2 regions of the Sinobaca sp. SA16-1 genome follow, and region 2 is predicted to be linked to the other one. Evidence: a T-box and tRNA genes for the amino acid it is inferred to sense, from the RefSeq annotation. Region 2 holds a T-box; the other holds one or more tRNA genes.

Region 1 (4,435 bases), 130 kb from region 2:
TTGCTTCAAACCAATCAACCCAGCCCGTCGCTTTCGTAAAGAAGTACACAAAAATATCAAGGGAAAAAGAGTTAAACTCGCTGAAGCGGACGATAATAAGTTCATTATCAATTTTGGTATTTTCCCGAAGCGTATCTTCTATACGTTCTACTACCCGCTGCACGTCTGCTCTCGGCGTTCCGTACTTCACGCCTACATTAAAGGTAATCTGACGCTTTCCCATCTCCGACCAGTTGGTAATAGCTTCATGGGCCAGGGTTTTGTTAGGAACAATTACGAGCGAATCTTCAAAGGTTCGAATCTTTGTGCTCCGGAAATTAATATCCTCTACAAACCCTTCCACCGTAGCAGAAGCAATCCAGTCTCCTTTTTTAAAAGGACGTTCCGTTACGATAATAATACCTCCGAGAAAATTACTGAGCGTTTCCTGGGCTGCAAGAGCAAAGGCGAGGCCGCCCAGGCCAAGACCGGCAATCAGGCCGTTAATGTCATAATTCCATTCGTGGGCGATAATGGTAATCGTAAGGGCCAATATTACAAAGCGGACGATGCGGGAGAGAAACGGCAGAAGCATACTGTCTTCCCCGTCGTCCATTTTACTGGAAAGTTTATAGAACATGGAAGAAGAAGCTGCCGTGAAATTAAAAAGCCCCCAGCCCATTACTATAATAATAGCTGTACGGTAAAATCGGTTAACGATTCCCATGTATTCCCCCTGTATAGGAAGGGAAAGCAGCGCTAAATACAAACCGAGTATGACAAAGAAAAACCGAAGCGGCTTTTCAAATGCAATAATTACATTTGTAAACACATCAGTCGGCGTTTTTTTGGCTATGCGAATCAGCAGTCTGAAAATGTATGTGGTTAAATATCGTCTTAAAAAGAATATGAGAAAAAATATTAATATAGCAAATCCTATATCAATCCAGGGCAGGTTTATGAAAAACTCCTGCGTTCTCATCCAAAAATCTATCATAGGTACCCTCCGGATGTTTTTACTGTTGAATAAATCAAATCTTAACACATCGGTCAACGTTTCTCTAGTGTTCCTATGAAAGATCTGAAAAGCTTGTGTGTCCTATCTTGAATATACCGGCTTTCCTTCTATAAAAGTCTGCTCCACCAGACTTTGTACATTAAAAGGATGATGGCTCCATATAACAAAGTCTGCATCTTTGGCTTTTTCAAGTGATCCTTTCGTTTCTGCCATATCCAGATGCCTCGCAGCAAACAACGTAATGGAAGACAAAGCTTTTGCCTCACTTAGTCCCTCTTTATGCGCCATCATTGCCGAAGTAAGCAGGTGGTCGATGCCGACTACCGGATGATCGGTTGTGATACAGTAATCGATCCCATTCTCTTCGAGAGCGGACAGTGTTTCCCAGCTTTTATTGGACAACTCTGCTTTGGATTTCGTGGACATCGTAGGGCCGACCGATGCTGTCACCTGATGGCGGGCGAGAAACTCAGCAATTAAATGACCTTCCGTGCAGTGTTCAATCGTGTAGCGGAGATCAAATTCTTCAGCAAGCCTGACAACAGTAGCAATATCATCGGCCCGGTGCGCATGAGCGCGGAGTGGAATACGCTTTTCCAGTAAAGAAACGAGCTGTTCCAGACCAAGGTCTCTTGGCGTTTTTGGGTCTTTATTACATTTATCCTTGTAATTCTGCGCTTTTATCATGGTTTCCCGAAACAACGCCGCATTTCCCATTCGTGTAACCGGACCGGAGGGCTTTTTGGAGTGTATACGTTTAGGATTTTCTCCAAACGCTGCTTTCATACCAGATGGTGATATCAACACCATCTCATCGACAATCCGTCCGCTTGTTTTCACAATGACCATTTCCCCGCCGATTACATTGGCACTTCCAGGGAGAATTTGTACGGTAGTTACTCCAGACCGGCGTGCCAGCTCAAAGCCTTCCTCCAACGGATGAATTCCATCGATTGCACGCACAGCAGGCGTGACGGCCTGGCTTGTTTCATTAAAATCAGCACCCTGCGGTCCGATGCCTTCTTCGTGTACGCCAAGATGGGTATGCACATCAATCAAACCCGGAGTAATATATTTTCCCCGTACGTTTATCTGTTTATAGTCTTTTGGTATGTGATCTTCGTCTGTTACTGCTTCAATTTGGGCGCCGTTAACAAGAAGTACAGCATGCTCGATGAAAACACCATTCTGATTCATGATACAGGCTCCTATGTATGCTTTATTCATCCAAAACCTGCCTCCTAAGTACTTCGATTCACTAAATATTATAGCATATTTGCTTTTTGTATTGACAAACCCTGCCAGTCCAAGGTAAATTAATAAAGGTTCATCTATCCAGCTGCTCCGTTAGCTCAGCTGGGAGAGCGCCACCTTGACAGGGTGGAGGTCACTGGTTCGAGCCCAGTACGGGGCACCATAACACAAACACTGCAAGCCTTCGTATAGAGGGCTTTTTCTTATGTCTAAAACTAATACAGTTACTGGTATATAAACTGGTACAACGTAAATGGGGAAAATCTGGGGAAAATTTTATAAAAGCGGTCATTTAAGGCTCATTTCAACTCCATATTTATAAAACTACCCCACGTTATTCCTTTCTTGTTTCTTCTATATAATATGTACAAACACATAAGATATGAAAAAAATCATGTAACTTATGTAATAACCACTCCCCTCCCTTATACATCAAGACTTCCAGCGTTCATAAGTACTTAAAAAGTCATGAGTAAACTTATGAATCGGCTCAAACTTATGTAATAACCCTGTATGCTGCTAAGTGAGGTTTTGTGAGGCACCTTCTCTTATACGGACGAATGGCAGGTTTAAGCAGGTAGCTCCCTATATATCCTTCACCCTCTTATAGGGTTATATGTCGAGTTTTGTTAAGTAGTTCGCAATATACTATAAGCTCTTTCCCATTAAAAGAAATGTCAAGTTTTGACAAGTTCCTCTCTGCGTATTAATTAACACTAAGTTTTTCTAAGTAGTTTGCTGCATGTCATCCTCCTTCCTATACGTTTTCTATTCCCACATTTTCTAACATTCTCTAAGTGGATAATTTAGCGTTGCAGCCGTTGCAGGCTTCTTACCTCACATGTAGTAATTTGTAGTATTTTCAAATGAGCTTATAGGCTTCTATAACAGCATTCTAATATAGGTTTTTACAGGTAGCTAAAAATAGACTTCATGTTTTTGCAGGTTATCTGCTATAAAGCCATATTATATTATCATTTGTTAACATTCTTTTAGGATGTAAGAAATGTCCGTTTTTCTCCTTTTAGGGAGTCGGAAATGTCTTGATCCCTATTATGTGCCCATATATCTAACCATTTTTTATATTAGGGTTTCTTAGTAGTTTTCCAATGAATAACGAGTTGACTTTGAGTCTTTTAGGGCCTCGCATTTCTCGCCATCTTATCTCTTTAGGGCCTCACAAATCTCACCATACTCCTTTAGGGGCTCCGATATCTCAGGATAGCTCCTATATATAGCAAAATTTCTATCATTCTCTATCATTTTATTGCAACGAAAAAAACACCCTCGCCTGGAGAGTGCTTTTAATTTATTCATTAGGAGTTATATCTCTAAATTCCAATTTTTCATGTACATTTAGATACATATTGATTCTTTCCCCATAACCAATGTCATCTACATCCACATATCCAGTATATTCTTCCCAATTAGAATTAGTAACCTTGATAGGAATTGACTCTCGGTTTAATAATTCCTCAGTGAAGTGATTAGAAATTTGATAAATTTCGACTTTCCAGTCTTTTATACCTTCCTCACTTTCATGAATGAATATTTTCCCTCCATCGCAATCTAACTGCGTTTTGCTCAACCATACATATCCAATTTCTATCTCTTCCATAAAAACCCCTCCTAATACATGCGATAGATACTATTTCTTCACCAAAAGAGGAATTTCCTTTATTTTTATTCTTCTACAGTCAAAAAAATATTCATTAAAAAGAGGCCGGATCATTTAGGAAATTTCTCTAAGCTGCGCCTTGCTTTTATAGTTGGTCGCTTCTATCCACTCCTCTATGGTGTACATGCCGAACTCTTCATTTGATACCTTTTGAGCGTCCATCCCTTTATACTCCTGTAACCATTGTGGCAATTCCAGGTCTTTTTTTATTAACTGCGCTGCTATGAACCGTTCTACCTGACCTGTTTTTCTTGGTAATTTCGTTTTCTTTTTGTCTCTTAATTCAGACGGCTTGATAAGGGACTTAGTGATATAACTTTTAATGGTTTGTTTCTTTTGCTCGCTTAGATATATTTTAAAATGTCTCCCATTATCAGGAACAAAACAGGTGCTAATGTAGTATCCTTGCTGGCAGAAGAATTGAACCGCTGCTACTCCTTCTGAAACCTTCTCCCATTCATCTATAACCATTACTGACATATCCCCTAAAACACCATCTTCAATAG
Region 2 (4,435 bases):
AGCAGGCAGTTTTTCCTTATTAAAGAAAGGTCGCAGGTGAAAGCGGCATTTGTTATCCTGAAAGTAGATTATAAAAAGGGAAGTGACAGCGATGAAATCCTATGAAAAATCCACAGCTGCTTTTGAAAAAGCAAAACCGTTAATGCCGGGCGGTGTAAACAGTCCTGTTCGTACATACAATTCGGTGGGACATCCTGCCGTGTACATGCAGAGCGGAAAAGGTTCCAAAATAACCGACCTGGATGGAAATGAATACATCGACTATGTTTTGTCATGGGGCCCGCTTATTTTAGGCCATGCCCAGGATCATGTCGTGGAGCAGTTAAAGGCAGTAACCGAAAAAGGAACAAGCTTTGGTGCGTCTCACGTGATGGAAATTAAACTTGCCGAGCTCGTTATTGATAGAGTGCCTTCTATCGAAGTCGTTCGAATGGTTAATTCCGGCACGGAAGCAACAATGAGTGCTCTCCGCCTGGCCCGCGGTTTTACCGGACGTGACAAGATTCTTAAAATGGAAGGCTGTTACCATGGGCACGGAGACTCTTTATTAATTAAAGCCGGTTCCGGTGTTGCTACGCTTGGCCTTCCGGATAGTCCCGGTGTTCCGGAATCGGTTGCCTCCAATACGTTGACCGTGCCGTACAATGATCTGGACAGTCTGCAAAAAGCATTCGACGAATACGGGGATGAAATTGCTGCCGTTATATTGGAACCGGTCACAGGCAATATGGGTGTGGTGCTTCCGGAAGAAGGATTTTTGGAAGGCGTCAGAGACATTACGAACCAACATGGCAGCCTGCTGATCTTCGATGAAGTAATGACAGGCTTCAGAGTCGGCTATCACTGCGCTCAGGGTGTTTATAACGTAACGCCTGACATAACGTGTCTTGGGAAAGTTATTGGCGGAGGACTGCCTGTAGCAGCTTACGGCGGCAGGCGCGATATTATGGAACAGATAGCGCCGAGCGGCCCGATTTATCAGGCTGGTACCCTGTCAGGAAATCCGCTTGCGATGACAGCCGGATTTGAAACGTTAAACCAGCTGAAGCCGGAAGACTACGAGACGTTTGACCGTCTTGGTACACTTCTGGCCGACGGCCTGCATGAAGCGGCCCAAAAGCATGGTATTCCTCATCATATTAACAAAGCAGGATCAATGGTTGGCTTCTTTTTCACAGATGAAAAAGTCGTTGATTTTAAAACGGCCAAAACGTCGGACCTGGAAATGTTTGCGGCATACTTTAGAGAAATGATGGCCCAGGGTGTTTCCCTTCCTCCTTCTCAATTTGAAGGGATGTTTCTTTCTACTGCCCATACAGAAGAAGATATTGAAAACACGGTAAAAGCCGCCGAAAAAGCTTTTTCCGTGATTAAAAAATAAAAGTAATTTGCATTGACTGACAGGCAGGGCTCTGCTTAAAATAGAAGCATACCAAACAGCATAAATAAGAAAGCATAGATAGGGAAGAGTACGGATGACGCGCTTGTACAGAGAGAAGGCAGCCCAGCTGAAAGGCCTTTCCTGTGCGGATCCCGAAGGTCGCCCCGGAGCTTTTCCTCTGAAATGAAGTAGGAGGAGACGGCAGGTACCGTTATACCTAAGTGTGTGACGCTGGCAGACAGCGGCACAAATAAAGGTGGTACCGCGTAAACTCTTTTCGTCCTTTGCAGACGAAAAGAGTTTTTTTATTTGCACAAAAAGCAAGCTGACTTTCTACTAAAGGAGAACGATAAAATGGATAAGATCAACCAGACCGATATGCCGACCAAGTACGATCCACAGGCGACCGAAGCCAAATGGTATCCCTATTGGACGGAAGGGGAGTTTTTCAAAGCCGAAGGCAGTGGGGATAAAGAACCGTACACGATTGTTATTCCGCCTCCTAACGTTACCGGAAGGCTGCATTTAGGTCATGCCTGGGATACGACCCTGCAGGATATTATTTCCCGTTTGAAGCGGATGCAGGGCTATGACATGCTCTGGCTTCCCGGCATGGATCATGCCGGAATTGCCACGCAGGCTAAGGTCGAAGGAAAGCTGAAAGAAGAAGGGACGAACCGGTATGAAATGGGCCGGGAGGCGTTTCTTGAGAAATCGTGGGAATGGAAAGAAGAGTATGCCGATTTTATCCGGGAGCAGTGGTCCAAAATCGGCCTGTCCCTGGATTATTCCAGAGAGCGGTTTACCCTGGACAAAGGCCTGTCGGATGCGGTTCGTAAAGTGTTTGTCACGCTATATAATAAAGGGCTGATCTACCGCGGGGAATACATTATTAACTGGGATCCGGATACAAAGACGGCTCTCTCAGATATAGAAGTTATCTACAAAGACGTGCAGGGTTCTTTTTATCATATGGCCTATCCATTGGCGGACGGCAGTGGATCGATTGAAGTTGCGACCACGCGTCCGGAAACGATGCTCGGCGATACAGCAGTCGCGGTACATCCGAAAGACGAACGCTATGCGCATCTGATCGGCAAAAAGGTAGAGCTGCCTATTGTAGGACGGGAAATAGAGATTGTTGCAGATGATTATGTAGAAATGGATTTTGGATCCGGTGCCGTAAAGATTACGCCGGCGCATGATCCCAATGACTTTGAAATGGGCAACAGGCATAACCTGGAGCGTGTCCTTATCATGGACGAGTCTGGAAAAATGAATGAAAACGCCGCGAAATATGAAGGGCTGGACCGCTTTGAATGCCGCCGTCAAATTACAGCTGATCTTAAGGAGCAGGGCGTGCTGTTTAAAGTGGAAGACCATATGCATTCGGTCGGGCATTCGGAACGAAGCGGCGCCGTTGTAGAACCGTATTTATCCACGCAGTGGTTCGTAGATATGAAGCCGCTTGCTGAAAATGCGATTGCTCTGCAGCAGAAGGAAGAAAAAGTACATTTTGTGCCGGAACGTTTTGAAAAAACGTACCTGCACTGGCTTGATAACATCAGGGACTGGTGCATTTCGAGGCAGCTGTGGTGGGGCCATCGGATTCCTGCCTGGTACCATAAAGAAACAGGCGAAATGTATATCGGCATGGAAGAACCGGCGGACGCTGAAAACTGGGTACAGGATGAAGACGTGCTGGACACATGGTTCAGCTCAGCGCTTTGGCCTTTTTCCACGATGGGCTGGCCTGACGAGCAGTCGGAAGATTTTAAACGATTTTACCCGACTAATGCACTCGTAACCGGATATGATATTATCTTTTTCTGGATTTCCCGGATGATTTTCCAGGGGCTTGAATTTACAGGGCAGCGTCCGTTTGAAGATGTGCTGATTCATGGACTGGTACGGGACAGTGAAGGCAGGAAAATGAGTAAGTCACTCGGCAATGGTGTTGATCCTATGGACGTCATTGAGAAGTACGGAGCCGATGCGCTGCGTTTCTTCCTTGCTACCGGTACAACCCCCGGAAACGACCTGCGTTTCCAGTGGGAAAAGGTAGAAGCCAACTGGAACTTTGCCAATAAAATCTGGAACGCTTCCCGCTTTGCGCTGATGAATATGGACGGATTGACTTATGAAGAAATCAGCCTGGAAGGCGAAAAAACAATGGCTGACCGCTGGATCTTGACAAGACTGCAGGATACGATTCAAAGCGTAACGAGGCTGATGGATCAATATGAGTTTGGAGAAGTTGGACGTCTGCTGTATAACTTTATCTGGGAAGATGTATGTGACTGGTATATTGAAATGGCAAAACTGCCGCTTTACGGAGACAGTGACGAGCAAAAGCAAATGACCCGTTCGGTGCTGGCCCACGTACTCGATCAGACGATGAGACTGCTGCACCCGATTATGCCATTTATTACCGAAGAAATCTGGCAGCACCTGCCTCACCAGGGAGATTCCATCACAGTAGCGGCATGGCCTGTTGTAAACCAAGACCTGGCTGATTCCGAATCCGTTGAGGATATGGAGCTGATCAAGCGTATCATCCGCTCGGTACGTAATACACGTGCAGAAATGAATGTAGCGCCGAGCAAGGAAATTGAACTGCTCGTTAATGCAGCTTCCGAGAAGGAACTGCAGCAGCTGCTGCGCGGACAGGAGTATCTGGAGCGCTTCTGCAACCCTGAAAAGCTTACGATTAATACAGGACTGCAGGCGCCGGAAAAATCCGTATCCCACGCATTGACCGGAGCAGACCTTTATATGCCTCTGGCCGGGCTGATCCAGCTGGACGAAGAGATTGCCAGGCTTCAAAAAGAAAAAGAAAAACTCGATAAAGAAGTAGAGCGGGTACAAAAGAAGCTTGCGAACGCAGGCTTTACGAGTAAAGCACCTGCCCACGTTGTGGAAGAAGAAAAGCAGAAACAGCAGGATTACGCAGATAAGCGGGATAAAGTGATTGCCCGCATGGAAGAACTGCAGCAATAAAAAAATAGCAGGGGGAGGCTTGAAAACCTCCCTTTTTTTCCTGCATTCACGGAC

The links. A T-box is a leader RNA that pairs with one kind of tRNA and senses whether it is charged. The one in region 2 lies ahead of AC5W2J_RS09100 (valine--tRNA ligase), so its partner is inferred to be a tRNA-Val.
Region 1: it has a tRNA-Val gene. The T-box ahead of AC5W2J_RS09100 (valine--tRNA ligase) is inferred to sense a tRNA for this amino acid. The anticodon was not compared.

Annotation. Positions count from the first base shown of each region.
Region 1 covers NZ_JCAKFL010000003.1:364,429-368,863, reverse strand. The annotation lists gene AC5W2J_RS09880 (mechanosensitive ion channel family protein) at 1-976, opposite strand, end outside; gene AC5W2J_RS09875 (amidohydrolase) at 1,079-2,224, opposite strand; tRNA gene AC5W2J_RS09870 (tRNA-Val) at 2,339-2,414, shown strand; gene AC5W2J_RS09865 (hypothetical protein) at 3,561-3,869, opposite strand; gene AC5W2J_RS09860 (hypothetical protein) at 3,984-4,435, opposite strand, start outside.
Region 2 covers NZ_JCAKFL010000003.1:229,687-234,121, forward strand. The annotation lists gene hemL (glutamate-1-semialdehyde 2,1-aminomutase) at 92-1,381, shown strand; T-box leader at 1,448-1,669, shown strand; gene AC5W2J_RS09100 (valine--tRNA ligase) at 1,736-4,381, shown strand.